3 regions of the Tatumella terrea genome follow, and region 3 is predicted to be linked to each of the others. Evidence: riboswitches for the same ligand, from Rfam matches in the RefSeq annotation. Region 3 holds a riboswitch; each other region holds the start of a gene.
What was found. Region 3 has a riboswitch for thiamine pyrophosphate ahead of thiC (phosphomethylpyrimidine synthase ThiC). Riboswitches for the same ligand answer to the same signal wherever they lie in the genome.
Positions count from the first base shown of each region.

Region 1: linked by a shared signal. The riboswitch ahead of thiB (thiamine ABC transporter substrate binding subunit) and the one ahead of thiC (phosphomethylpyrimidine synthase ThiC) in region 3 are both predicted to bind thiamine pyrophosphate.
Region 2: linked by a shared signal. The riboswitch ahead of thiD (bifunctional hydroxymethylpyrimidine kinase/phosphomethylpyrimidine kinase) and the one ahead of thiC (phosphomethylpyrimidine synthase ThiC) in region 3 are both predicted to bind thiamine pyrophosphate.

Region 1 covers NZ_BAAAFX010000002.1:353,313-363,339, reverse strand. The annotation lists gene leuA (2-isopropylmalate synthase) at 809-2,374, shown strand; gene leuB (3-isopropylmalate dehydrogenase) at 2,377-3,468, shown strand; gene leuC (3-isopropylmalate dehydratase large subunit) at 3,471-4,871, shown strand; gene leuD (3-isopropylmalate dehydratase small subunit) at 4,882-5,487, shown strand; gene ABD035_RS01650 (MFS transporter) at 5,541-6,728, opposite strand; TPP riboswitch at 6,988-7,079, shown strand; gene thiB (thiamine ABC transporter substrate binding subunit) at 7,124-8,110, shown strand; gene thiP (thiamine/thiamine pyrophosphate ABC transporter permease ThiP) at 8,086-9,696, shown strand; gene thiQ (thiamine ABC transporter ATP-binding protein ThiQ) at 9,680-10,027, shown strand, end outside.
Region 2 covers NZ_BAAAFX010000010.1:325,407-335,433, forward strand. The annotation lists gene ABD035_RS06630 (DUF1311 domain-containing protein) at 218-676, shown strand; gene ABD035_RS06635 (amidase) at 894-2,366, opposite strand; gene ABD035_RS06640 (MFS transporter) at 2,395-3,702, opposite strand; gene ABD035_RS06645 (LysR family transcriptional regulator) at 4,148-5,062, shown strand; partial or broken gene ABD035_RS17640 (DUF943 family protein) at 5,346-5,809, opposite strand; gene ABD035_RS17645 (DUF3289 family protein) at 5,826-5,915, opposite strand; gene ABD035_RS06660 (hypothetical protein) at 6,434-6,631, shown strand; gene thiD (bifunctional hydroxymethylpyrimidine kinase/phosphomethylpyrimidine kinase) at 6,801-7,601, opposite strand; TPP riboswitch at 7,772-7,884, opposite strand; gene ABD035_RS06670 (NlpC/P60 family protein) at 8,451-8,999, shown strand; partial or broken gene idnD (L-idonate 5-dehydrogenase) at 9,304-10,027, shown strand, end outside.
Region 3 covers NZ_BAAAFX010000003.1:16,224-26,250, forward strand. The annotation lists gene ABD035_RS02240 (HesA/MoeB/ThiF family protein) at 1-428, opposite strand, end outside; gene thiE (thiamine phosphate synthase) at 418-1,068, opposite strand; gene thiC (phosphomethylpyrimidine synthase ThiC) at 1,065-2,990, opposite strand; TPP riboswitch at 3,078-3,178, opposite strand; gene nudC (NAD(+) diphosphatase) at 3,416-4,189, shown strand; gene hemE (uroporphyrinogen decarboxylase) at 4,274-5,338, shown strand; gene nfi (deoxyribonuclease V) at 5,341-6,009, shown strand; gene ABD035_RS02270 (YjaG family protein) at 6,072-6,662, shown strand; gene hupA (nucleoid-associated protein HU-alpha) at 6,852-7,124, shown strand; gene ABD035_RS02280 (DUF1481 domain-containing protein) at 7,304-7,966, shown strand; gene purD (phosphoribosylamine--glycine ligase) at 8,036-9,319, opposite strand; gene purH (bifunctional phosphoribosylaminoimidazolecarboxamide formyltransferase/IMP cyclohydrolase) at 9,339-10,027, opposite strand, start outside.

The DNA.
Region 1 (10,027 bases), on a different contig from region 3:
CTGACACCCGGATCGGTGAAATGTGCTGTTTATTACGTTTAACCGGGATAGCTGGCATTTTATTATCGGTTTTTGTTCTGGTTAACATAACCGCAGAAATGACCACAGGCAAACATCCACAGGAAAGAAGTATGCAAAGGTGTAAATAAAAGCTTCTGCGATACTCAACTGATGGCTCAGAATAATAGCGGGGGGCGCAGAGTTATTAGTTAAATATTCTGCGTTTTCATTTAATGGTAGAGAGTTATTAAATTTAGCTTTTTTATATTTACCTGAATGTCAGCGCCCTGTCCGGAATAATCGTAGCCACGCAAGGTTATTTACTAAAAAAAACCCATCGCCCGACATTTTCCACTGGCCGCCCGTTAAAAAACCATGCTTTACACTGGCCGGAGCGTGTCATAAAAACATTGTATATCAATAGATTACGAAACACCTCTCCCTTCACCAGCCATGCATCCGGCCGTTGATCCGCCGGGCAGGGTGTCTGCACATGATAGTGCGCTCTCTGCCGGTAAAAATGCAGAAGATTCATCTTTCTCACCGGTATTGATTCCTGCGTCATTAAGGTTGACATTGGCCGGCGTTTACAGTACCAATATAGGCATACTTTATTTTATTGGGTCTGAACTAATGATTCGTTTTATCCGCCTCGCAGGACTACTACTTCTCGCATTAAATATGCGCGGTAGTGTTGCGGGCGGAATTAAAAAATGATTCGGGCCTGAGAACAAAAAAACCCGCGCCGCAGCGCGGGTTTTTTTATACCCGCTGGCCGGTGCCAAAAACACTTAAGGAATCTACGAATATGAGCCAGCAAGTCATTATTTTTGATACAACATTGCGTGATGGTGAACAAGCGTTACAGGCCAGCCTGAGTGTTAAAGAAAAACTGCAGATTGCAATGGCACTGGAACGTATGAAAGTCGATGTCATGGAAGTCGGTTTTCCGGTCTCTTCACCTGGCGATTTTGAATCCGTACAGACCATTGCCAGAACCATTAAAAACAGCCGTGTGTGCGCGCTGGCCCGCTGTGTAGAGAAAGATATTGATGCCGCCGGTGAAGCCTTACGTGTCGCAGAAGCCTTTCGTATTCATACGTTTATTGCCACCTCGCCGATGCACATCGCCACAAAGTTACGCAGTACGTTGCCGGAGGTGATTGAACGTGCGGTGCATATGATCAAGCACGCCCGCCGTTATACCGACGATGTGGAGTTCTCGTGTGAAGATGGCGGACGGACACCGATAGACGATCTGTGTCGCGTCGTCGAAGCCGCGATCAATGCCGGTGCACGGACCATCAACATCCCTGATACCGTCGGTTATACCCTGCCCCATGAATATGCCAATATCATCTCTCAGTTAACCCAACGCGTTCCGAATATCGATAAAGCCATCCTGTCGGTACATACCCATGACGACCTGGGAATGGCGACCGGGAATGCTGTGGCCGCAGTGCAGGCCGGCGCACGCCAGGTGGAAGGAACCCTGAACGGTCTGGGTGAACGCGCCGGTAACTGTGCACTGGAAGAAGTGATTATGGCGATTAAAACCCGTCAGCAGATCCTGAATGTGACGACCGGGATCAATCATCAGGAAATCTACCGTACCAGTCAGATTGTCAGTCAGATTTGTAACATGCCTATCCCGGCGAACAAAGCGGTGGTGGGTTCCAACGCATTTGCTCACTCTTCAGGGATCCATCAGGACGGCGTACTGAAAAACCGCGAAAACTACGAAATCATGACCCCGGAATCTATCGGTCTGCATCAGATCCAGCTGAACCTGACTTCCCGTTCAGGCCGTGCCGCGGTGAAACACCGCATGGAAGAGATGGGCTATAAAGAGACCGATTATGATGCAGAGGCGCTGTACGATGCCTTCCTGAAACTGGCCGATAAGAAAGGGCAGATTTTCGATTACGACCTGGAAGCACTGGCCTTCATTAATAAACAGAATGAAGAGCACGACCATTTCCGCCTGCAGGACTTCAACGTTCAGTCAGGTTCCAGCATCTCTGCCACCGCATCCGTGAAACTGGCCTGTGGTGATGACATTAAAGAAGAAGCCGCGACCGGCAACGGCCCTGTTGATGCGGTTTATCAGGCCATTAACCGCATTACCGGGTATCAGGCTGAGCTGGTCAAATACCAGTTATCTGCCAAGGGCCACGGCGAGAATGCGCTGGGTCAGGTGGATATCGTCATCCGCTATAACAACCGTAAATTCCATGGCGTTGGTCTGGCTACTGATATTGTGGAGTCGTCGGCGACCGCGATGGTCAACGCCCTGAATAATATCTGGCAGGCGAAGCAGGTTGAAATCGAATTGCAGCGTAAATTTAAGAATGAAGCTAAGGAAACCGTGTAATTATGTCTACATCATTTCACATTGCAGTATTGCCGGGTGACGGCATCGGTCCGGAAGTCATGGCGCAGGCCCTGAAAGTATTAAAGGCTATCCGTGAACGCTTTTCTCTCGACATCACCACCCGTCAGTATGATGTAGGCGGTATTGCCATTGATAATCATGGCCAGCCACTGCCGCCGGAAACGTTAGCCGGCTGTGAGCAGGCAGATGCGGTCCTGTTTGGTTCTGTAGGCGGTCCGAAGTGGCAACACCTGGCGCCGGATGCGCAACCTGAGCGTGGCGCATTGTTACCCCTGCGTAAACATTTTAAATTGTTCAGCAACCTGCGCCCTGCTGCGCTTTATCACGGACTGGAAGCTTTTTGTCCTCTGCGCAGTGATATCGCCGCCCGTGGGTTCGACATTTTATGCGTCCGTGAATTGACCGGGGGCATCTATTTCGGTCAACCCAAAGGCCGTGAAGGCAGCGGTGACGAATTACGGGCGTTCGATACCGAAGTCTATTACCGCTATGAGATTGAACGTATTGCCCGACTGGCTTTCGAATCTGCGGCGAAACGCCGTAAAAAAGTCACCTCGGTCGATAAATCCAACGTCCTGCAATCGTCCATCCTGTGGCGTGAAACCGTGACAGAAATCGCCAAAGAGTACCCGGAGATTGAACTGGAACATATCTACATCGATAACGCGACAATGCAGTTGATTAAAGATCCGTCGCAGTTTGATGTGCTGTTATGTTCAAACCTGTTTGGTGACATTCTGTCGGATGAATGTGCCATGATCACCGGCTCGATGGGGATGCTGCCCTCCGCCAGCCTGAATGAGCAAGGCTTTGGCCTGTACGAACCGGCAGGCGGTTCCGCACCGGATATCGCGGGACAAAATATCGCTAACCCGGTGGCACAGATTTTATCACTGGCGCTGCTGTTACGTTACAGCCTGAACGCCGGCGAAGCCGCAGACAGTATTGAGCAGGCCGTTAACCAGGCACTGGAAGCAGGCTACCGGACACGCGATCTGGCCGGTCAGGGGCCTTCTGTCAGTACCGATGAAATGGGTGACATCATTGCCCGCTTTATCACCGGAGAAAAATAAAAATGAGCAAGACCTTATACCAGAAGTTATTTGATGCACATGTCGTTTATGAAGCCCCTAATGAAACACCGTTACTGTATATCGACCGTCACCTGGTCCATGAAGTGACCTCTCCGCAGGCATTTGATGGCCTGCGTGCACAGGGACGCCCGCTGCGTCAGCCTTCAAAAACCTTCGCCACCATGGATCACAACGTCTCTACGGAGACCCGTGATATTAATGCTTCCGGTGAGATGGCGCGTATTCAGATGCAGGAGTTAATTAAAAACTGCGAAGAGTTCGGCGTACAGTTATATGACCTGAATCATCCCTTCCAGGGCATTGTGCATGTCATCGGCCCTGAGCAGGGTATGACGCTGCCGGGGATGACCATTGTCTGTGGTGACTCCCATACCGCCACCCACGGCGCATTCGGGTCGCTGGCCTTTGGTATCGGTACCTCAGAGGTGGAACATGTTATGGCCACCCAGACCCTGAAACAGGGTCGTGCTAAAACCATGAAAATTGAAGTGACCGGCGATGCTGCGCCGGGGATCACCGCAAAAGACATCGTGCTGGCCGTGATCGGTAAAACCGGCAGTGCCGGCGGTACCGGGCATGTCGTCGAGTTCTGTGGTCCGGCGATCGAAGCCCTGAGCATGGAAGGCAGGATGACCCTGTGTAACATGGCGATCGAAATGGGCGCCAAAGCAGGCCTGGTCGCCCCGGATGAAACTACCTTTACTTACCTGAAAGGCCGTCAGTTCTCGCCGAAAGGTGAAAAATGGGAACAGGCGGTGGCTTACTGGCAGGGTCTGAAATCGGACAGCGATGCCGTTTTTGACGCGGTCGTCACCCTGGATGCCGCAGACATTGCCCCTCAGGTCACCTGGGGAACCAACCCGGGCCAGGTCATTGCCATTAACCAGCCGATTCCGGCACCGGAATCCTTTAGTGACCCGGTCGAGCGCGCTTCCGCTGAAAAAGCACTGGCTTATATGGGGCTGGATGCGGGCGTCAGACTGACCGACGTTGCCATTGATAAAGTCTTTATCGGTTCCTGTACTAACTCACGTATTGAAGATTTGCGGGCAGCCGCCGCGATCGCGAAGGGACGTAAGGTCGCTCCGGGGATCGTTGCCATGGTGGTTCCGGGCTCCGGTCCGGTGAAAGCCCAGGCAGAAGAAGAAGGCCTGGACAAAATATTTATCGATGCCGGGTTTGAATGGCGTCTGCCTGGCTGTTCCATGTGTCTGGCGATGAATAATGACCGTCTGAATGCCGGTGAGCGTTGTGCCTCTACCAGCAACCGTAACTTCGAAGGGCGTCAGGGCCGTGGCGGACGTACCCACCTGGTCAGCCCGGCCATGGCTGCTGCAGCTGCCGTCACCGGCCGCTTCGCCGATATTCGTGAACTGAATTAAGGAAGACTTTATGGCCAGTAAATTTACCCAACATACCGGTATTGTTGCCCCGCTGGATGCGGCTAACGTCGATACCGATGCCATTATTCCTAAGCAATTTTTGCAGAAAGTGACCCGTACCGGTTTCGGGCAGCATCTGTTTAATGACTGGCGTTTTCTGGATGATGCCGGTCAGGTGCCTAACCCGGAGTTTGTACTGAATAAACCTGAGTTTAAAGGTGCCAGCATTCTGCTGGCCCGTGAAAACTTTGGTTGCGGATCGTCACGCGAACATGCCCCCTGGGCACTGACCGATTTTGGATTCCGTGTGGTGATCGCGCCTTCTTTCGCCGATATTTTTTACGGAAACAGCTTCAATAACCAGCTGCTGCCGGTCACCCTGACCGAGACTGAAGTGGACGAGTTGTTCCGTCTGGTGAAAGCAGAACCGGGCATCGAATTTGTCGTAGATCTGGAGAAACTGGTGATCTCTGCCGGTGACAACGTCTATCCGTTTACCCTGGACAGCTTCCGCCGGCATTGCATGATCAATGGACTGGACAGCATCGGTCTGACCTTGCAGCATGAGGAGGCTATCTCCTCGTACGAATCTGCACAGCCTGCTTTCCTGCGTTAAGTCGCACTGAGCCACAGTTTTAGCACTTCCCCCTCCCCTCCGGAGGGGGGAAATCAGCCCTGAACAGGCTCTTTCACCCGCCAGATCAGTACCAGCGCCAGCAGCATCAGCCCCGATGCCAGCCCGTAAATGGCCCGATGCCCCAGCCAGTCACTGAGAATTCCCTGCAATAATCCGGCAAAAATCATCCCGGTCGACACCGAGTTGGTAAACATCGTCGTCGCGGCACCCGCTTTACCCGGCATCAGATCCTGGAACCAGAGCATGACCAGGCCGGCAACGATGCCGATAAAGATGGCATTTAATAACTGTAATACCAGCATCGCTCCGCGGGTGGGAAACATCAGCATGCCCGGATAAAACAGTACCCCGGCCATCACCGCCAGCAGCACCAGAGGACGTTTACCTACCCGTTTGGCCAGTAATCCGGCCAGCAGCATGATCGGGATCTCCAGCCCGGCCGCCGTTCCCATAAAGACCCCGGCCATTTTCTCCGGCATCCCGAGGGTTTGACTGATATAGAGCGGCATATCGATGATATACATCAGATTACAGATCCACATCAGGACCGAGGCGATAAACAGGCGACGAACATGGCTGTTTTTCCAGCCGGTCACCGCGCTGCGGGCAATATCCGCCGGGGGAAAGACTTTCGGTACCGAGGGCAGAGTAAAGCGGATAAACCCCAGTGCCAGTAAAAATAAAGCGGCCGCCACCAGATAGAGCACAATAAAGCCATAATTCAGGGCCAGTGCAAAAGAAATCGGCGGGCCGATCACCCATGCCAGCGACATCTGCGCGCGCATCAGCGAACTGAACATCACCACCTCACGGGAAGTGTGATCCGCATATTCCCGGGCGAGGGCAAAAATCTGCGGCATCACGACCGTGGAAAAGGCTGACAGTATCAGTCCGAGCGTGATCAGTACCCAGTAACTGCGGGTAAAGGCAAAGACGATCGCGTTGCCAAGCGCCATCAGGCAGCAAAGCATCAGTAAGTTGCGCCGGTCGCCCTGTTTATCCGATCGCCGGGCCAGCAGGAAGCTGACAATAATTCCTGTCACCGCATTGACCGTAAAAAATGCACCGACCATAAACGGTTTGGCATGCAGTTCATGGCTGAGAAACAGGCTCAGCGTCGGTGCCTGCAAGGCTCCGGCAATACTGACAAAAAAGGTGACCAGCATAAAAAAGATAAACACGGTATTGCCTTTTGCAGGCAACCTTTCAGGGGTTTCCATAAAAATATCCGGATAAGATGAGACAACATTGCGTTAAGACACGGGACAGCGTGACCTGAGGTCCGGTGGATAATCTACACCGGAATGGCCCTGTGTACCGCAGAATATCGTGAATAAACTGGGACGATAACAAAATTCTGCGGTTTCCGGCGAGCAGGTAACAGGCACCGTCTGCTGAAAACCGTGGACGTCATCGTGACCGCGCCTCCCCACGCTTCACGCCGGGCTTCCCCCGCCCTGCAGAATTACATAGAATAAGCCGTTCTCAACGGGGTGCATGTGAATGCTGAGAGATACCCGTCGAACCTGATCCGGTTAATACCGGCGTAGGGATTTGAGAGTCAGCCCCCTCAGATCCTTTGCGCCTTGCTAAATAATGCCTCAAGGAGCGCAAAGTGTTAAAAAAAATCCTGCCCGTTTTACTGGTTGTCTGCACCCCGGCGCTGGCCGCCAAACCGGTGCTGACCGTTTATACCTATGACTCTTTTTCATCAGACTGGGGCCCCGGACCGGCGGTAAAAAAAGCCTTTGAAGCCAGTTGTGGCTGCGAGCTTAAATATGTCGCGCTGGGTGATGGCGTGGCTCTGCTCAACCGCCTGCGCATGGAAGGCCGCCACAGTAAAGCCGATGTGGTTATCGGACTCGACAATAACCTGATGGATTCCGCAGAAAAAACCGGACTGTTCGCCCCGTCAGACGTCAGCACCGATCAGCTTACCGTGCCGGGTGGCTGGACCAGCAAAACATTCGTGCCTTATGACTATGGCTACTTTGCCTTTGTCTATAATAAAAAAACGCTGAAGAACCCGCCCACCAGCCTGAAACAGCTGGTTGAAAGCCCTGAAAAATGGCGCGTCATCTATGAAGATCCGCGCACCAGCACCCCGGGGCTGGGCCTGCTGCTATGGATGCAAAAGGTCTATGGCGATAACGCCCCTGCCGCCTGGAAGAAACTGGCGGCGAAAACCGTCACCGTCACCCGTGGCTGGAGTGAAGCCTACAGCCTGTTCCTGAAAGGGGAAAGCGACCTGGTCCTCAGTTACACCACGTCGCCGGCGTACCATATCATCGAAGAACATAAAACGAATTACGCCGCCGCAGACTTCAGTGAAGGCCATTATATGGAAGTGGAAGTTGCCGCACGCCTGAAGAACAGCCCGCAACCCGCATTGGCAAAAGAGTTTATGCAATTTGTCACCGGTCCGGCCTTCCAGAAAACCTTGCCGGAAGGCAACTGGATGTATCCGGTCATAAAAATGCCATTACCTGCCGGTTATCAGTCACTGGTGGTGCCAAAAACGGCCCTGCAATATTCCCCTGCGCAGGTCGCTGAGCACCGTGAAGCCTGGGTGGATGCGTGGCAAAATGCAGTGAGTCAGTAATGCCCCGCTGGCTTATTCCCGGGCTGCTTGCAGCCCTGTTAAGTTGCTGTGTCGCGCTGCTCGCACTGGCAAGCCTGTTCTTCAATGCTCCGCAGGTACGCTGGCTGAATCTGCTTTCCGACCCTTACCTGTGGCACGTCGTCCGCTTCTCGTTTGAACAGGCGACGCTTTCCACGGCCCTCTCCGTTCTGCTGGCCCTACCGGTAGCCAGAGCACTCTATCGTCGTCGCTTCCCGGGACGACGCTGGTTACTTCGCCTGTGTGCTATGACGCTGGTATTACCGGTACTGGTTGCAGTGTTTGGCATTATTAGTGTCTATGGACGTGACGGCTGGCTGGCGCAGGCTTGTGCCTGGCTGGGCCTGCGCTATACCTTTTCGCTTTACGGGCTGCCAGGCATCTTACTGGCCCATGTCTTTTTTAATCTGCCTATGGCGGCCCGGCTTCTGTTACAGACCTTTGAACAGATCCCGGCCGAACAACGTCAGCTGGCCGCTCAGCTTAATATGCAGGGGCTGAATCTGTTCCGCTGGCTGGAGTGGCCCTGGCTTAAGCGCCAGTTGTTGCCGGTGGCCGCACTGATTTTTATGCTCTGTTTTTCAAGCTTTGCCATTGTCCTTGCGCTGGGGGGCGGCCCCCGCGCCACCACGCTTGAACTGGCAATCTATCAGGCCCTGAGTTATGACTTCGACCCGGCAAAAGCGGCAATACTGGCACTGGTTCAGTTAGGTTTTTGTCTGACACTGGTCGTGATCAGTCTGCGGCTGAATACGGTGCTGACCGGTAACACCTCTCTGATGTCCCCCTGGCGCGCCCCGGAACAGCGGTGGCTGGCACGGTTGTCTGACAGTGCCTGGATCCTGCTGGCCCTGATATTACTGGTTCCCCCGGTGCTGGCGGTGATCATTAATGGTATTAACGGCGATATACTTCCCTCACTGCAACAACCCGTGCTCTGGCAGGCCACGCTGACCTCCGTCAGTATTGCCTTGCGGGCCGGTTTACTGGCCACGGTCCTGACCGTTATGCTGCTGTGGAGCAGCCGTGAACTTCGTTTACGTGAGCAACTGTTTCCCGCCAGAGTGCTGGAAACCAGTGGTATGCTGATCCTGGCGATGCCGGGTATTGTGCTGGCCAGCGGCTTCTTTATGTTTTTTAATGCCACTACAGGCATCCCCGACTCACCCGCATCGATCATTATTGTCACCAATGCCCTGATGGCGATGCCCTACGCCATAAAGATCCTGGATAATCCGATGCGGGATATCGCCCGCAACTACAGCTGGCTGTGCATGTCCCTGGATGTTACCGGCTGGCGGCGACTCCGGTTGGTCGAGTACCCGGCATTAAAACGCCCTCTGGCTCAGGCACTGGCCTTTGCCAGTGTCCTCTCGGTCGGCGATTTCGGGGTTATTTCTCTGTTCGGTAACGATGATTTCCGGACGTTACCGTTTTATCTGTATCAGCAGATAGGAGCCTACCGGCAGCAACAGGGAGCCATCACCGCCTTAGTACTGCTGCTGGTATGTTTTATTCTTTTCTCACTGATTGAAAAAATAGCAGGAACCCATGCTGACACTGAATGACCTGAGCTACCGCTATCAGTCCCGGACACTGAGCTTTACTTTGCAGGCCGCGAAAGGCGAACGGCTTGCCATCCTCGGGCCAAGCGGTGCCGGAAAAAGTACGCTACTGAGCCTGATTGCGGGGTTTTTGCCGGTCACCGGAGGAGAGTTATGGATAGACGGCAAAGCCTGTACCGGCCTGCCGCCGGCTGAACGTCCGGTCTCAATGCTGTTTCAGGAAAATAATCTGTTTGCGCATCTGAATGTACAGCAGAATCTCGGGTTAGGTCTGCACCCCGGTCTGCGCCTGACTCCACCACAGAAAAAGCAGATCAGTGATATTCTCCTGCAG
Region 2 (10,027 bases), on a different contig from region 3:
GGAAGCGTAGCGTATTTAACGTCTGAATGTATGAGTGAATCACGGGCACACGATTTTAATATACAGAGGCTTTCCGGCTACCGGGAAAACCAGCTGGAAGGTGAATAAACTCAGTTAAAAAGAGTTAAAGAAATTTCACCTCGCACGCTCAATAGATAACAAAAAATATGAACTTAATGAGGTATGAAGACCAGCGTAAAAGATTGAGGTATCTGCAATGAGGACATTTTTTTGTTTTGCAGTAGCTGTTTTTTTTATCCTGCCACTGCCAGGTATCGCTGCTTTATCTGAAAGCCCTGAGGCGAGAGAATGCTTCAAAAAATATAATATTCCTGCAAAACAGGATGAATGTCTGTCGAAGGCCAGAATGGATAGCGAAACAGATCTGGATGCTCTTATCTCTGAGACGGTTAAACGGATAAAAGCCAATAATATAGGGTGGTTTAACGGTAAGGAAAATGCCAGTGTGACTTCCGGCGATATCTACAGCAGAAGATTTATGAAAGCACAGACACTATGGAAGCACTACCGGCAGGAACTTTGCCTTGCCGTTGCCACTGAACTTGATGAAGAGGCTTATGATTATCAGTCATTTATTGATCAGTGCGAGATAAACCTCAACAGACGACACAAGGAAGACATTAATCTGCTTGGGCTTCCCCGGGTCGTTGAGTAAATCGCACCTTCGTTTTTGGGCGTTAGCAGATATCTCTGCCAAAGATACTCGCCCGTTTTCTCAGGTCAAACGCTTTGAACCGCTATAGATTCAGGGTACGGCATCGGGAAAAAGCTGTGCAGGGCCGGTGATATCTTCCGGCCCCTGTACGCAGAGGCTGACACCTTATTGACGGCGTCTCTGAATGAAAAGGGCTGACAGGTCCTCCGTGGCCGGGTCAGACAGTCACATGTACCTGCGGGATACGCTGACCATTAAACCGTCCTCCTGCCGCTCTTTCCAGCTGAGCAGCCAGTTGCAGAAGCTGACCATCGTTGGCTTGCCGGGTCTGGAAATGCATTCCCAATGGGATCCCTGAGGTTTGCCAGGCCAGTGGCACAGAGATACCGGGAGTCCCGGTGAGACTGGCGAGCGGAGTATAGGAGAAAAGCTCCCATAAGCTGTAGAACCAGTCCATAACATCCGGGTTGTCACTGAGGGTCAGATAGCGTTTATCCCCGGTCAGAGGTGTCGGTGCAGAAAACGAAGGCGTCAGGATCATATCCCACTGTTCATAAAATGCCCCTAACTGGCGGGATGTGCTGTTAAAAACATCCTGCATCAGCCAGCGCTCGCTGTAGGACATATCCCGTCCCTTTAACCATATTTTACGATTGATCGGCTCAACCAGATCTTCAGGCGGTTCAGTCAGTCCCCTTTTTTCGAGCTGACGCTGAATAAACTGCGCAAAGTTACTGATATAACAGGTGGTCTGAGCGGCAAAAGCCGCTTCAAAATCAATGTCCGGGGTTCGCCATTCGACATAATGCCCAAGTTCTTCCAGCAGACGGACCGTACGTTCCAGCTCTGTCACAAAATGCGGGTCAGCGTGGTAGTTACCCCATTCATGGGATACCGCAATTTTTAACCGGGGAGGATCACGCTTCACAAGTTCTGTGTATGATCCTTCAGCCTTCCAGTAGGGCATAAATTCACCTGGCGCTCCGCCACGACAACTATCGATAAATAATGCGCTGTCCCGTACCGAACGGCTGACACAGCCCTGGGTCGAAACATAGCCGGTGATATCCGACAATGCCGGTGCAATTGACAGCACGCCGCGGCTGCTTTTCAGACCCACTAATCCCTGCGCACCCGCAGGAATACGGATAGAACCCCCGCCATCGGTGGCATGAGCGAGCGGAAGTACGCCTGCCGCGACCGATGCCACTGCTCCGGCAGAAGATCCAAACGAGGTATAGTCAGTATTCCAGGGGTTACGTACCACATAAATCTCAGGGTTTTCGGCCGAACTTGCGACACCAAATTCCGGTGTGGCAGAGCGCCCGATGATATTCAGCCCTGATTGCCGGATTTTAGTGGTCAGAAAGGCATCGCTGGTCTGGCGAAAACCTTTAAAAAACTTAGACCCCTGTTCCTGTAACCGTCCTTTTACTCCCGGGCCGAGGTCTTTAATCAGCAACGGAACACCGGCAAAAGGGCCTTGTGCGTTGGTCCCTTCCGCAAAGGGTGCGTTAATGGCATCCTCAAAAAGCTCAACCACGGCGTTGAGTGACGGGTTCACTTTTTCTGTCGCCAGCTTTGCCTGACCGGCAATTTCTGCAGCGGTGACTTCACCGTGTTTAATTAAGTCTGCCAGTGCTGTGGCATCACATGTCGCCCATTCATCCCAGGTCATCACTTGTTTCATTGATAGCTTCCTTCTGCCTTTGGCCGGTTCAGGTGTTTAATGTCAGCATGGCTGTGCGGGGGGCCTTCACTTTGAGTAATGCCGCGGAAAGAATACACACCAGGTTAGCCGCGATCAGGTAATATCCGGGAGACACCGGGTTGCCGGTAGCCTTGATTATCCATGAAAAAACGAACTGTGCCGTTCCGCCAAATAATGTAATCCCGAAGGCATAGGCAATCGAAAATCCGGTCGAGCGAATAGATTTAGGGAAATTCTCGCACAGGGTGACTAATACCCCGGAACCACTGATACATTGCAGCGCCGAAAACAGGACAATGACGGCGAAAAAAACATATTCATTCCGGTAGGTAGTAATAATTTCCAGGCCTGGCATAAATAAAATCAGCAGAATAATACGCGGTGCAATAATAGTGATTTTACGGCCGTAACGATCGGCCATCCAGCCGCCAGCCAGGGAGAAGAGCACGACGCAAATACCAATCAGGATCGTAGAACTCATGGCGATACCGGAAGAAAAATGAAGGTCATTCATGGCATAGGTTGTCATATAAATCAGGAAGTACTGAGTGATGGTACTGCCTGACAACATGAAAATTCCGGAGATAATCAAACCACGATGCTGAGTAAAGACATCAGTTAATAAATAGCGGGTATTCTTTTTGACCGCTTCCGCTTTATTTTCTAAGGTATCATGGAGGTTACGACGGATATAAATCGCGACCGGAAGGATCGTCAGCCCAAAAATAAACGGGATACGCCAGCCCCAGTCGGCTAACTGTGATGGTGTTAATGTCCGCGTCAGAAGATAACCAATTAATCCGGCCGTTATCCCGGCCATACCCTGCGCAACAATCTGCCAGCTCGCATAAAATGCCCGTTTTCCCGCGGGTGCCGATTCCAGAATATAGGTCGTCGCCGGTCCTGCTTCGCCTCCCCAGGCCAGCCCCTGTATCATACGAACGATGACCAGTAATACGGGGGCAGCCAGACCTATACTTTGATAAGAGGGAAGGAATGCCATACCTCCGGTTCCCAGCGCCATCAGTATCATGGTTAAAAACATTGCCGGTTTACGACCCGCTCTGTCGGCATAACTGCCGATAAATATTGCCCCCAGAGGGCGGACGATAAAACCTATACCGAAGACGGCGACGGATAATAAGAGACTGATAACAGGGCTATGTGAAGGGAAAAAAGCGTTGCCGATCAAAACAGCAAACGTTGCGTAGGCACTGAAGTCAAAAAACTCGACCGCTGCACCTAATGTCACCGCGAAAACTTCATTACGGGAGGGTCTTTTTTCCCGGGGATCAGTGTTGGTAGTTATCGACATTATTTTATACTCCCGCAGTAGTGATCGGTCGCCGGCTCTGACTGGCTGGCACAAAATGCTGTTTCAGCAAATGTTGAGGTGATACTGATTTAACGTGATAAAACTCCCGGCAGGCGAATTATCCGAAATATTTAATGAGAAAAAAGATATAACAAACCCGTTATGGATTAACCAGTATAAATATCTGTGCACAGTACAAACAAAATCTGGACACTCTTTATCAGGTTAATTTCTTATGACCTGTCGTGACATAAATAATGTTTAAAGAGGGGGTCAATCACTGCCTGCGATGAATTGTCGCGCAACTTAGCGTTTTTATTAACGTCACTGCGCAGAGTCTTATTTTAAAACGAGGCAATGATGATTCATAAGTAAATGCAATTTGAAACTCTGCCGGGAATGTATTATCAACGAGTCAGCTCAGGAAAAATATCACGGAGAGTGAATGCAGCTCAGGGCATTAAGGTATTTCAATCAGGTAGCACAATCTTCCTCTCTGCGGGATGCGGCTGAAAAACTGTTTGTGACGCCTACCGCTGTCACCCGGCAGATTGAACTGCTTGAGCATTACTATGGTGCCTCGCTGATTGAGCGAAGTCCGCGCGGTATTCGTCTTACGGCGGAAGGAGAGCACCTGGCCCTCGCCGTACAGTCCTGTCTGCGTGAACTGGAGGGGGTGAAAGATAAAATATCCTCGGCTCAGAGTCAGGTCTCTGGCAAGGTAAGAATTTCCTGTGCAGAAAGCCTGATATCATCACTGATTATCCCCGCCATCGAATGTTTTCGTCTCAGACATCCTGATGTCAGGTTCGAAATTGATATCGGCAGTGCCCCCCGGGTCGCGGAAGCATTGGTTGGCGACAGGGCCGATGTCGCCGTCAGCTTTTATATGCCAGCGCTCTCCGGACTGAATGTCACCCACAGTTGCTCAGTGCAGCATCAGGTATTGATGTCGCCCACTCATCCTTTATCCGGGTCTTCCGGTCTGACACTGAGAGAGATCGCCGGTTTTCCGATAGCCGCTCCGGCCAGCGGATTCGCCGTCAGGCAATCGCTGGAAACCGCCGCTAAACGCGAGGGTATTCTTCTGGATATACGTTTTGTCACGTCTTCCATAGAAATTCAGAAGCAACTTTGCAGACAGGGGCTGGCACTGATTATCTTACCGAAGATGACGCTGGCAGAAAAAGAACCGCCGGAAGATTTAGTGGCCATTCCGCTTAATGACCCCCTGATGGGAATTGTACGCATCGATCTGGGGTTACCGGCTCAGCGAACGTTAAGCCGTGCAGTAAAGTTATTCCATGAAACCCTGGGGCAATATATTGAAGCGCAGCTCAGTCCGGCGCTAACATGCTGACGAAGCCGACTCGCCGATGCTCCCTCCCGCCACAGAGGCTCTGTATCAGCAGGATCACTGAGGTCACAGGGCCGTCACCTTCGCACAGAGTGCACGGCCATTGTATGCCATCGCCAGTAATTACCGCAGGGTCAGTCGAAAGCATTCAGGCGCGGTCCGTTGCTGACCGGACTGACGATAATGAAAAATGGCTTATCCCCGGCGGGCATGACCGGTGCTTTCCTGCCGGACTCAGATTGCTTAAGGCACAGGATGTTGTCTTCTTTCCGGGGGGCTGGATAGCTCAGGTTTTCTCTTTTGTGATTTCTCCGTTTTCAGTCATATGATAGACACTCCCACGGGCGATAAATATTATATTTCCGTTGCGGCCTGTTTGTACGGAGAAGACTCTGTTTTTATCTATACAGTTTTCAGGCGGAACCTTATCTTTAAAGCACAGTCTGTCATATTTCCCTTCCTGTTTATAACCGTCGCCAAACAACCAGAATGTCAGATAGAAAGAACCGTCTTTATCCGGGTGGGGAAGGTGATATTTTTTTCGATGTCGTTTTTATTTTCCAGCCACCAGGTTATTTTCCCCTGATCGGTATACGGAAATTTTTTGACCAGGATATCACTGAAGCCGCTGCTTCTGTGATGGATGGCGACGATCTCTGCCGGACGTAATACGACCCGGAGCGTGCAGGCCAGTAACAGGAAAACGACGAAAGTAAGAACCAGTAATATTATCTTATTTTTAAATGTCATCACGGGACCCGGAAATTTATATAACAGAATTCATCTGTGTGATAAAGGGTTTAAAACCGAACGCTTTATACCGCTGGAGGACAAAACCAACCTGAAAAAGCAGCAGCTGGCTGTGTGTTCAAAGTAAAATCATACCAGAAGGTCAGGAGACTTACCCGGGGTGTTTTAACCGGAGGGTTTTCATAGTTAATAAAGTGTGTTAATGATTTTTTAATCAGATGGATAATGCATCGCGTAGATATCCGGATTTTATTCTTAGGATTTTCAGCATTTTTCAGTGCTGATGTTTTTTACATTATTTATAAAAAACACCGGTGTTATATGAAAATTATTTCATGATTCACCAGGCGTTTTTAATAAGAGGTGCGACCTTTTATATTGAAGTGATTGAAATATTCTTATGCCCATAAAAAGACGATTGGCTGTTTCTATTCCTGTCCGGGTATTAAACCTGTCTCTGACGATAAAATATATTTTTATTTATCACGGGGATCCTCATTCAGGTGAGGGGGCATTATAAAATTAGGGTAATATCTGATGCTGTCTTGCCCTGAGTGTTCCTGCTGTTCAGCGTTTTATCGTGAACAGAATCAATACTATTGCACGTCCGGAGGATAATCTCTGGTGAATCGCGAAAAGACTGATGAATACAGGGCGTTGATTGTGAATAATCTGCCCGCGGTCACTACATCAGGGATGACTGTGGATTACTCAGATGAAGAGGTGCTGCAGGACACCATTGAATGGGAAGATATCGCTGACTTAATCGGCGCCCTGTCAGCTATGTCAGCTCAGTCGGGGCTAAATTTGAAACTTTCCTGAGAGGTCATTATTTCCCCCGGAAACCTGAAGTTTTTTTATAAAAGTCCCGCGGACAAAACACCATTAACTTTAAGCCTGTTGACTGATTCGGCGAAAGCCGGGCATGGCTTTACCGCTAAGCCCTTTACTGAAGATAACCGCTTTGGGGTGAGTTCCGATCGTGGCGCATTCACACCGCGATATCACGGCCAATAAAATGGTTTATCGGGCCATGACCCTGTCCGTGTTGCGGCGCGGTCAGGATAGCCTGATGAACAAAATATTTTGCCCGCGCAACGCACTCCGGAAGCGGCAGGCCCCTGGCGAGCAATGCACACAGGGCGGCAGAGAAACTGCAGCCGGTTCCGTGCGTATGCGGGGTCTGAATTCGGGGGGAGGTGAGCCAGCCCTCATCCTGCGGACTGCAGAAAAAGTCTGCGGCATCGTCTTCCTCACTGTGCCCTCCTTTCAGCACGACACTGAAGGCACCCATCCTGCATAGCTCGCGTGCAGCCTTCACCCTCCGTTCACGGCTTTGCAGTGGGTAACCCACCAGTGCTTCGGCTTCCGGAATATTCGGCGTGATCACACAGGCCTGTGGCAGCAATAAACGGCGCAGACTGTCGAGGGCGCTTTCCTGCAACAGCGGCGTTCCGCCTTTCGCCACCATCACCGGATCAATGATTAATCCGGGCAGCCGGTGTTGTTTAATCTTTTCTGCGACACAAGCAATAATATCGCTGTCCGCCAGCATGCCTGTTTTCACCGCTGACAGGGTAAAATCCATAGCGACGGCATCGATCTGAGCGGCAATCAGAGACAGCGGCATGACCTGAACCGCCCGGACGCCCAGCGTATTCTGTGCTGTGACAGCCGTAATCGCCGTGGTACCGAATACCCCGAATTCCTGCATTGTCTTAATATCTGCCTGAATGCCTGCACCCCCGCCACTGTCAGAGCCTGCGATGGTTAATGCCTGTGGATGTGTCATGCTGCCTCCCTGAGTCCTGTGGTCTTATCTGCACACAGAGTAAAATGCTGCACCCGAAAGGGCAGACATCGGTAGTTAAGAGGGGAGCCTGACAGGGATAGCACGGGCATGTACGTCCGCGGCCGGCAGGAAAGACAGAGAAAAGAAGGCATTACCGCAACCTTTGCGGACAGGTCATTCGTTCGTCTTCCTACGCCAGTATCAACCGGATCAGGTTCTAAGGGTCGCTATACCTTGCTGATAGCCTCTCAGTCTCTCTGGCGAGACTCCCCCGACATATCCGTTATTAAAGGGGGAGAGGGCGGTGAATGTCAATATTACGCAGGTCCGGGTTGAACAGCGCTGGAGCAACGGTGATGAAGAGGAGGGATCCTGTGACGTTAACGGCGTCTGTTCCTGAGATTGTGTGTACAGGCTGAATTTATCACCCGCCACACCCACACCCACACCCAAACCCAAACCCGGACCCGGACCCGGACCTACCACAATACCGGCGGTCTGTTATTGCACGCACGCGATGGGGCACGGTTCAGTCATGGTGTAATTTCGTGGCAGTGATCGTGTGGTCAGCCATATGTGCTCATCCATTCCACGACTGCGGGCAGCGGAAAAGCGTGCAGCCGCCCGCCAGACGGTTCAATGCTGAATCTGTCAGTGACTGGGGGTGCAGAGAAACTACTGTGTTACGGGATGGTAATTTTTACCCAAATCTCTGCATTTCAGGATTAACTAATGTAAAGCTGTGTAAATATCCCGAAGAAGCCGTCTTTTCGGGGGGGATCTGTTTATATCCTGCAATTTTTTGAGGTATATATTTCAGACCCTCGGCTGAATTGAGAAAATTACACGATGACTCCCCCTGCCACCCGTAAAATTCTGACCTGCCTGTTACTGATGACCCTTGCGGGGTGTTCTTCCCATTCCCGTAATACCGAAGACAAGGGGGAAACTCTCGCTCAGGAAAATCAGCAATCGGATCTGATTAACGTTCTCGCTGCGCTGCACGACCAGATGCATTCCTGGGAAGGGACGAAATATCAGTGGGGCGGCACTCAGCTCACCGGCGTCGATTGTTCGGGCTTTGTCTGGCGAACCTTAAAAGACCGTTTCAACATCCCGATGGACCGGGTCACCACCAAACAATTGATCCATATGGGGGAACCGGTGGATCAGGCCCATTTACTGCCGGGCGATTTAGTCTTCTTCCGCATCAGAAATGAACTGCATGTCGGCTTTTACGATACTAATCGTCAGTTCCTGCATGCCTCCGTCAGCCGCGGTGTTATGCGGTCATCGCTGAATAATCCTTACTGGAAATCGGTCTACCTGGAAGCCAGACGTTTACCGCGTGAATATAACGCACAGATTACCTTTAATACTTCGAAAGGGGTTGGCTGAGCCCTCGCTTAGCGCGGTGCGTTGTAAGAGGCCCCGCCGGAAAGGCTCTGCATGACGACACTATTCGCCCCCGGCATTGCGTTTATCCATACATTATCTTTTCTGCACGGATTTCACTCTGTTGCGGTAATCCGCAGCGCACTGCATTCCCTGTCTCCCGCCCCTGCCCGCAAAGTGTTACGCGGCTCACGTTACGGGTAACAATGTCCTCTGAAACATTCTCTTAATCGATATACATCACAGATTTAACATCCAAATGCCGTTCTGATAAGCGCCTGCATCTGTGCGTTTTAAGAGGACGATTATGAGTACCCTTACAGACTCTTGCATGATCAATGGCAAACATCAGGTTGAGGTCGTGAGCAAAGACGTCAGCTATCAGGGACAGGGTACCCTGGTACGCATTACCCGTGGCGGGATCTGTGGTTCGGATCTGCACTATTACCAGCACGGTAAAGTCGGTAATTTCGAGGTCAGAATGCCGATGGTGCTCGGTCATGAAGTGGTGGGCTATGTGGTGAAAAGCGATGACCCGTCCTTACAGGCAGGGCAGAAAGTCGCGATTAATCCGGCGGCCTCCTGCGGGGAGTGTAAATATTGCCGTTCCGGCGAAGATAACCAGTGTACCGGCATGCGCTTTTTTGGCAGTGCCATGTATTACCCGCATGTGGATGGCGGCTTCAGCCAGTATAAAGTGGTGGAAACCCGTCAGTGTGTCCCCTTTGAGGCCGGGGCCGACGAGAAGGTGATGGTGTTTGCCGAACCGCTGGCAGTATGTATTCATGCCACCCATCAGGCCGGCGAGTTGCAGGGCAAAAAGTGTTTATTTCCGGTGTCGGGCCGATAGGTTGCCTGATTGCCGCCGCGGTCAGGGCCAGAGGGGCCGCAGAGGTGGTCTGTACGGATGTCAGTGAACGATCACTGGCAATGGCGGAAGCGATGGGGGCAACCACGACGATAGAGGCGGCCAGGGGGGATTTTTCCCCTTATCTGGCGGAGAAAGGGTATTTCGATGTCTCCTTCGAAGC
Region 3 (10,027 bases):
CGGCTGAAGCACCAGGCATTGAGCCAGTGGCGGGTCGACAGGTTATCCGAACAATCAAGCACCAGTGTCGGCCGGACAGGCAGTTCCTCCCCGGCAGAAAGAGGAATGCGGGTAGTGATTGCATGGAGTGTGATGGATGGGTTTAAGGCGCGAAGTGCCGCCGCGGCCAGTTCTGCTTTATTGCTACCGGTATCTGATGAGCGGTAGAGGATCTGCCGTTGCAGATTGCTGATATGCAGATCATCATCATCAGCCAGCAGCAGTGTACCGGCCCCCGCCGCCGCGAGATATAACGCGGCGGGTGAGCCCAGCCCCCCCAGCCCGACAATAAGAATACGGGCGTCACTCAGCTTCTGCTGACCTTCCGGCCCGATCTCTTCCAGTAACAGTTGCCGGCTGTAGCGCATAAAACTTTTATCATCCAGCATCTGCGGTTACCTCCCGGGCATCACTGACTTTCTGTTGTAACTGCCGTACCGCCTCCCGCCAGTCTGCAGCCCGGGTAATAGCGCTGACCACGGCGATACTGCCGACGCCGGTTGCCAGCACCTCACCGGCTCTGTCCAGCGAAATCCCGCCAATCGCCACGGTAGGGATCCCGGAAAGCCTGAGGACATGGCGACGCAGGTTGGTCAGGCCCTGAGGGGAGGTGGGCATTTCTTTCGTGGTGGTGGGGAAAATATGCCCCAGCGCGATATAGGAAGGGTGAAGCGGTAATACCCTGTCAATTTCGGCCGTATTATGGGTAGAGACGCCCAGACGAAGCCCTGCCTGATGGATGGCAGATAAACCGGCGGTCTGCAGATCTTCCTGACCGAGATGAACGCCATAAGCCCTGTGTTTTATGGCCAGTTGCCATTCATCATTAATAAATAACCGGGCCCCGAACTCGCGGGCAAGACGGATACTGTCGATGATGGCCTGTTCTTTCTCTGCAGCACTGCCTTGTTTCATTCTTAGCTGCAGGGTCATCACCCCGGCATTCAGCAGGTTTTCTATCCACTCTCTACTATCGACGATGGCATACAAACCACAATACCGGGGGACGGGAGGAAATCGCTGAGTCATGCCTTGGCTCCTCTCCGGGCAGGGAGGACCGGGGTATAAATCTCGCTGCCTTTTTCCCGGAAGCGCCGGGACATCTCCAGCATACCCTCATCGATCACGACCTCCGTGGCCGGGTTTTTACTGGCAAAGTCACGGACTTCCTGGCTTATCTTCATGGAACAGAACTTTGGTCCGCACATCGAACAGAAATGGGCGACTTTTCCGGATTCCTGCGGCAGCGTCTGATCGTGATAACTGCGGGCGGTTTCGGGATCCAGCGCCAGGTGGAACTGGTCTTCCCAGCGAAACTCAAACCGTGCTTTAGACATCGCGTTATCACGAATTTGTGCGCCGGGATGTCCTTTTGCCAGGTCCGCGGCGTGGGCGGCAATTTTGTAGGCAATCAGCCCTTGTTTAACATCTTCTTTATCCGGCAGACCGAGATGTTCTTTCGGGGTGACGTAACACAGCATGGCACAGCCGAACCAGCCTATCATGGCGGCGCCGATCCCGGAGGTGAAGTGATCATAGCCCGGGGCGATATCGGTGGTCAGTGGTCCCAGGGTATAAAACGGGGCTTCGTGGCAATGTTCCAGCTGTTCGGTCATATTGCGTTGGATCATATGCATCGGCACGTGTCCCGGGCCTTCAATCATCACCTGAACATCGTATTCGTGGGCAACTTTTGTCAGTTCCCCCAGCGTATGCAGTTCCGCAAATTGTGCTTCATCATTCGCATCCTGAATAGACCCGGGGCGCAGCCCGTCACCCAGTGACAGTGCAATATCGTAGCTGGCACAAATCTCACAAATCTCACGAAAATGCCGGTACAGGAAGTTCTCCTGATGATGTGAGAGACACCACTTCGCCATAATGGAGCCGCCGCGGGAAACAATCCCCGTCAGCCGTTTGGCGGTCATCGGCACATAGCGAAGCAATACGCCGGCGTGGATAGTGAAATAATCAACGCCCTGTTCGGCCTGTTCCAGTAATGTGTCGCGGAACACGGACCAGTTTAAATCTTCCGCGACACCATTCACTTTTTCGAGTGCCTGATAAATGGGGACCGTGCCGACAGGGATCGGGCTGTTCCGCAGGATCCATTCACGTGTTTCGTGAATATTTCGCCCGGTAGAGAGGTCCATCAGGGTATCTGCGCCCCAGCGGGTCGCCCAGACCAGTTTTTCGACTTCTTCCTCGATAGAGGATGTCACGGCAGAATTACCAATATTGGCATTAATTTTTACCAGAAAATTCCGGCCGATAATCATCGGTTCAGATTCCGGATGATTAATATTCGCGGGAATAATCGCCCGCCCGGCGGCCACTTCCTGGCGGACAAATTCAGGAGTAATGGATGCCGGAAGAGGGTCAAAAAAATGCTTGCCGGGGTGCTGCTGAAGGAGTTCCGGGCGGGTGATCTGTTCCCTTCCCATATTTTCCCGCAATGCGATAAATTCCATTTCCGGGGTGATAATCCCCTGACGCGCATAATGCAGTTGCGTCACACAACGGCCTTTTTTCGCCTTACGGGGTTTCGGAAGATGCTGAAAACGTAATGAGTCCAGGCTTTCATCCGCCAGTCGTTGCCGGGTATAGGAGGAGCTGGTGGAAGGGAGGGGCTCAGAGTCCTGTCGTTCATCAATCCAGAGCTGGCGGAGCTTACGGATACCCTGATGGATATCCGGAACCGTGGTGTTATCGCCGAAAGGGCCGGAAGTGTCATAGACAGGGATGGGCTCATTTTCTTCCATGACCGGGTTGTCCGGTGTTCCCCCGATCTGTGTCGGGCTGAGCAGGATGGCACGCACAGGCACCCGGATATCCGGCCGGGACCCGGTGATCCACCGGCGTTCCGAGGCCGGGAAAAACTCACTGCTCAGGGAATTGATGAAGTTTTTTGCTTGTTCGCGTTTTTCACGCCGTGATAATGGTTCAGACATAGCTCTATTTCCTGTAAAAAAAGAAATACGCTTGTCCGGAGTCCGGAAGGAGTGACAGATTGATCCTGCCCTGACGGCAGTTTCAGACTGGACTGTACTCTTGTTCCCTTCGCAGGTACTAACCTGATCAGGTTCCGCGGATCCCGAATTAACGGTCTCAGCCCCGGGGGGCACTCCGACAAGATATCAGGCCTCCGCAGTCAGTACGTCATGACGGAGGCTGTGAAAATTCACATGAGTCAGCATAGAGTGCTTCATCATGAAGTACAAGTCCCTGCTCAACGTAAGGGCGGAACGCCCTGATACCGCACAATTTAAAAAATATATCCCCCGGGAATTCAGCGACATTCAGTGTGCGGGTGCTACTATGAGTCCATGCTCTGAAATTGCCGTGAATCATCAATAAAAATTAAGGTAATGATGTGATGGAACGTGAAATCACCCGGAATGACCGGGGGTGGTGGGTCATTAGTCAGCAAAACAAGCTGTGGCTGCCACAAGGGACACTCCCGCACGGAAGCGCAGAAGAGTTTGCATTGATAGGTTGCCTCGCATTGCAGACAGGAGAGTGGCAGGGGGAACCGGTATGGCTGGTGCGTGAAACCCGCGCTCAGGAGATGGTGTCATTAAGACAATTACTGGGTGAAGAGAGCGGTTTGTTCCGTATGGCCGGACGTGCGGTCCAGTTGTCAGAATTTTACAGGTCACACCGGTATTGTGGTTACTGCGGGTCGGAAATGCACCTTAGCCGCAGCGAATTTGCCTGTCTGTGTGGCCGTTGTCATGAACGGTATTATCCGCAAATTGCACCCTGCATCATTGTCGCCATTCGCCGGCAGGATAAAATCCTGTTAGCAAACCATGTCCGCAGCCGCAACGGCGTCTATACCGCACTGGCAGGCTTTACTGAAGTGGGTGAAACGCTGGAGCAGACGGTGGCCCGGGAGGTGATGGAAGAGAGTAATATCAGGGTTAAAAACCTGCGTTATGTCGCTTCACAGCCCTGGCCTTTTCCTCAGTCACTGATGATGGCCTTCCTGGCAGATTACGACAGTGGCGAACTGCGTATTGACCCTAAAGAACTGCAGGATGCCGGCTGGTATCGTTATGATGCGCTGCCTTTGCTCCCCCCTCCGGGAACCATTGCCCGACGCCTGATTGAAGACACTATTGCGCTTTGCCGTAGTGAAAATGAATAACTGACCTGTGAAGACCCGGGGGCTGGTTAAAACACAGAGAAGTTTGTGTATATACTATGCACCTGACTTCGAGAGAGCCTGATTATGAGTGAATTAAAAAACGACCGTTATCTGCGCGCGTTACTGCGTCAGCCTACGGATGTGACGCCGGTATGGATGATGCGTCAGGCAGGGCGCTATTTACCTGAATATAAAGCGACACGCGCAGAGGCCGGAGACTTCATGTCACTGTGCAAAAATGCTGAGCTGGCCTGTGAAGTGACACTGCAGCCACTTCGTCGTTATCCCCTGGATGCTGCCATCCTTTTTTCCGATATTCTGACTATCCCCGATGCGATGGGGTTAGGTTTGTATTTCGAAACGGGCGAAGGACCACGTTTTTCTTCACCCATCACTTGCGCTGCCGATGTTAAAAAATTACCTGTCCCGGATCCGGAGCAGGAACTGCAGTATGTGATGAACGCTGTGCGGACCATCCGTAAAAACCTGCAAGGTGAAGTTCCGCTGATTGGTTTCTCCGGTAGTCCATGGACGCTGGCGACTTATATGGTGGAAGGGGGGAGCAGCAAGGCCTTCACTAAAATCAAGAAAATGATGTACAGCGACCCGTCCATATTACATGCGATGCTGGATAAGCTGGCTGAAAGCGTCATCCTGTATCTGAATGCCCAGATCCGCGCCGGTGCACAATCGGTCATGATTTTCGATACCTGGGGCGGAGTATTAACCGGCCGCGACTACCGTAACTTCTCGCTGTATTACATGCATAAAATTGTCGACGGATTATTGCACGAGAATGAAGGTCGTCGTGTCCCTGTGACTCTGTTCACTAAGGGCGGAGGCCAGTGGCTCGAACAGATAGCCGATACCGGCTGTGATGCCATTGGTCTGGACTGGACCACCGATATTGGTCATGCCCGTGAGCGGGTGGGGCACCGTGTTGCTCTGCAGGGAAATATGGATCCATCCGTACTCTATGGCTCGCCTGCACGTATAGAGCAGGAAGTCTCTTCCATCCTGGAAGGGTTCGGTCAGGGCGACGGACATGTCTTTAACCTGGGACACGGCATCCATCAGGATGTTCCCCCGGAACATGCCGGTGCATTTGTTGAGGCAGTTCACCGTCTTTCTGCGGCTTACCACAAATAATCATGGCTGACTTCGCGTTACTGAAAGCAGAACAGCAATTGCTGGCCGCACAGGTGGTACGCGAAGGCCTGAGCCCTGACTTTGTCCCCCGGTTTATTGCCGGGGGAGATACCGGTTTTGAAGATAACGGTACTGTGGCCCGGGCGGCGATTGTGATTTTGCATTGGCCGTCGCTGGAGATGGCAGAGCATCGCGTTGCCCGCGTCCCCGTGACGTTGCCTTATGTTCCGGGTTACCTCTCTTTTCGTGAATGTCCCGCGTTACTGGCTGCCTGGCAGCAACTCACGTACCGCCCGGAGTTAATGTTTATTGATGGACATGGCGTTGCCCATCCACGTGGATTAGGCATAGCCAGTCATTTTGGGGTGACCGTCGATATTCCGGTGATAGGTGTGGCTAAACGACGTTTATGTGGTGATTATCAGGTGCCGTCTGCCACCCCCGGGGACTGCCAGCCTTTAATCTATCAGCAGCAGACAGGCTGGGTATTACGCAGTAAAGTCCGGTGTAATCCATTATTCATTTCGGCCGGACACCGTGTGAGCGATGATATGGCATTGTACTGGACCCGCCAGTGTCTGCGTGGTTACCGTTTACCTGAACCTACCCGTCTGGCGGATGCCGTCGCATCTCAACGAAAGGGCTTCCGGCGTTATCTGAACAGACAATAACGCTGTGAAAAGATCGCTTTTGCGTTACACTTTCGGCAGCTAATTGATAACGAGTACCCGTCATGTTACGTAACCCAATCCATTTACGCCTGGAAAAGCTGGAAAGCTGGAAGCATGTGACTTTCATGGCCTGTCTGTGTGAGCGTATGTATCCGAATTACCAGGCCTTCTGCCAGCAGACTGAGTTTGCTGATGCGCATATCTATCGCCGTATTCTCGACCTGGTCTGGGAAACGCTGGTAGTTAAAGATGCCAAAGTGAATTTTGATTCTCAGCTGGAGAAGCTGGAAGAGGCGATCCCGGATGGTGATGCGTTTGACTTTTATGGTGTCTACCCGGCGATTGATGCCTGTGTGGCCCTGAGTGAACTCCTGCATGCCATGCTGAGTGGCGAAAGCCTCGCGTATGCAATCCAGGTCAGTGAAACCTCTGTGACGACCGTTGCTATGCTGGAAATGACCCAGGCTGGCCGTGAGATGACGGATGAAGAACTGAGAGAAAATCAGGCGGTGATTGATGAATGGGACCTGCAGTGGGAAATATTCAGGTTGCTGGCTGATTGTGAAGAACGTGATTTAGAGCTGATTAAAGGGTTACGTGCTGACCTGCGGGAAGCCGGAATCAGTAACATCGGTATAAGTTTTAACCAGTAAGACGATAAAACGTGACTTCAGACCTGATTTAGCTCACCTGAAGGCTTCACATCCGCCCCCTGTCTGGTCTACATTTGGGGGGCTAAAAATTGTGGCTATCGGTGTGTGCAGGCTGAAGGGTGTCGGAAGATAGGCTTTTCACTCGCACTCGTTGCTTAGCAGGCGATAAATACACTTTAAGGATAACTTATGAACAAGACTCAACTGATTGATGTGATCGCGGAAAAAGCGGACCTGTCTAAAACCCAGGCTAAAACAGCACTGGAATCTACTCTGGCTGCGATCACTGAGTCTCTGAAAGAAGGTGATGCAGTTCAGCTGGTTGGTTTCGGTACTTTTAAAGTCAACCACCGTGCAGAGCGTACCGGTCGTAACCCACAAACGGGTAAAGAGATCAAAATTGCTGCTGCTAACGTGCCTGCGTTCGTTTCCGGCAAAGCTCTGAAAGACGCAGTAAAATAAGCGTTCATCTCAGCTGCACTGATATTTAGTTAACAGAAGAGGTGGTCAGACCGCCTCTTTTGTTTATTTTATCAATGCCGGGGCACTGTTTATTCCGCCAATCGCCCTGACATTACTTCCTCTTTACCCTAATCTGTCCTGCTTATCTCACTGACTGTATTCAGCATTAAGGAGATATGATGTTTTCTTCCGGACGGGGACGTCTCCTGTGCCTGACCCTGCTACTGCTCACCGGATGCCAGTCTGCGCAAAAAATGCCGGCATTTACGGCCTCGGGTTATCTTGCTGACCGGGGTGTGGTCCGTATCTGGCGAAAAAATACGCCGCCGGATATTACTATTCGCACACTTTATAGTCCCTTCGATCGCACAGTGACCGAACAATCTGACTATCATTGGCAAAATGGGCAGTTACTGATGATTAAACGACATCTCAGTGGTACCTCGCCCGATGATGTGACTTTACGATTTGATAATCAGGGGAATGTCAGCTTTATGCAGCGGCAACTCGCCCGTCAGCGTGAAAGCGTAAGTCAGGATGATATCGAACTCTACCGGTTCGATGCGCGACGGTTATTACAAATAAGCGATGGCCTGCAGGCAGGCAGAGTCACCCTGATACAGGGGACCTGGGAGGGCAATAATCGTGTGACGACCTGCCACCATCAGACAATATCGGCAGGTCTGGATGCGTATTCTGTACAGATGATCTCTCGCGAGCAGAGACAATCTGCAGGAGCGCCGATCTATATTGCCTGGTTGCGGGCACCTGAGGGGGTTCAGCTGCTGAAAGCGACCACAGAAAATCTCTGTCTCCAGGCGCCGGCCTCTTCTGATCTCTGAGAACCTTCCGCCAGCAAGGGAATAAAAAAGGCAGACCGGAGTCTGCCTTTTGTGGAGTATTCCCCCGGGTTACTTCTGGCGGTTAATCGCCCGGTAACCAATATCTGTTCGACAGAAGCAACCTTCCCACGAAATGGCTTTTGCCAGTGCATAGGCCTGCTTCTGAGCCGCGGCGATATCATCCCCCAGACCGGTGACACATAACACCCGGCCGCCATTAGTGACAACATCTTCGCCCTGTAAGGTGGTGCCGGCGTGGAAGACTTTGCCGTCAGGCGAGGTGGCTGCCTCCAGACCTGAAATGACATCTCCTTTACGGTATTTTTCAGGGTATCCGCCGGCGGCCAGTACAACACCTAATGCCGGGCGGGGATCCCACTGAGATTCCTGTTGATCCAGCTGCCCGTCACAGGCTGCCAGGCACAATGCGACCAGGTCAGATTGCAGTCGCATCATAATGGGCTGGGTTTCAGGATCGCCGAAACGGCAGTTAAATTCGATCACTTTCGGCCGGCCTTCAGGATCGATCATCAGCCCGGCGTAAAGGAAGCCGGTATAAACATTCCCCTCGGCAGCCATTCCACGCACGGTAGGCCAGATAACTTCGTCCATGGCCCGCTGGTGGACTTCATCAGTGACGACCGGAGCCGGAGAATAGGCACCCATCCCGCCGGTGTTCGGCCCGGTATCCGCATTGCCGACACGTTTATGATCCTGGCTGGTGGCCATAGGCAGGACATGCTCGCCATCAACCATCACGATAAAGCTGGCTTCTTCACCCTGTAAAAATTCTTCGATAACGATACGATGGCCTGCATCACCGAAAGCATTGCCGGCCAGCATATCCCTGACGGCGTCTTCAGCCTCCTGCAGAGTCATCGCCACGATCACGCCTTTACCGGCGGCCAGACCATCCGCTTTAATGACGATAGGCGCACCTTTTTCCCGCAGATAGGCCAGGGCAGGATCAATCTCGGTGAAATTCTGATATTCAGCGGTCGGAATGTTATGGCGTGCCAGGAAATCTTTAGTAAAGGCTTTAGATCCTTCCAGTTGTGCAGCGCCACGGGTCGGGCCAAAAATCTTCAGACCGGCTTCGCGGAAAGCATCGACCACGCCAATGACCAGAGGGGCTTCAGGACCGACAATCGTCAGACCAATATTCTCTTTGCGGGCAAAAGCGAGTAAACCTTCGATATCTGTGGCACTGATATCGACATTATGCAGAGCGGGCTCCAGCGCGGTACCGGCATTGCCCGGGGCGACATAGACTTTACCGGCTAGCGGTGATTGTGCGGCTTTCCATGCCAGCGCGTGTTCACGGCCGCCATTACCAATAATTAAAATGTTCATAATAAATACCCCCGAAAGATTAATGGCGGAAATGACGCATATCGGTAAAGATCATTGCAATACCGTGTTCATTAGCAGCGGCAATGACTTCATCATCACGGATTGAGCCACCAGGCTGGATAACACAGGTGATCCCGACCGCCGCTGCGGCATCGATACCGTCACGGAACGGGAAAAAGGCATCAGAAGCCATCGCTGACCCTTTAACCTCCAGCCCTTCATCACCGGCTTTGATCCCGGCAATCTTCGCTGAATAGACGCGGCTCATCTGGCCGGCGCCGATACCGATGGTCATATTATCGCGGGCATAGACAATGGCGTTGGACTTAACGAACTTTGCCACCTTCCAGCAAAACAGCGCATCGCGTAATTCCTGCGCCGTGGGCTGGCGCTGACTGACTACGCGTAATTGCGACTCGTCAGCCATACCCAGATCACGATCCTGCACCAGTAATCCGCCATTCACGCGTTTGAAATCCAGGCCTGGCTCACGCTGCTGCCATTCACCACAGGTCAGGACACGGACATTCTGCTTAGCCGCAGTGATTTTTAATGCAGCTTCACTGGCTGACGGAGCAATAATGACCTCAACAAACTGACGGCTGATAATCGCCTGTGCAGTGGTTTCATCCAGTTCACGGTTAAATGCGATAATTCCGCCGAAGGCGGACGTCGGGTCGGTCGTATAAGCGCGTTCATAAGCCTGCT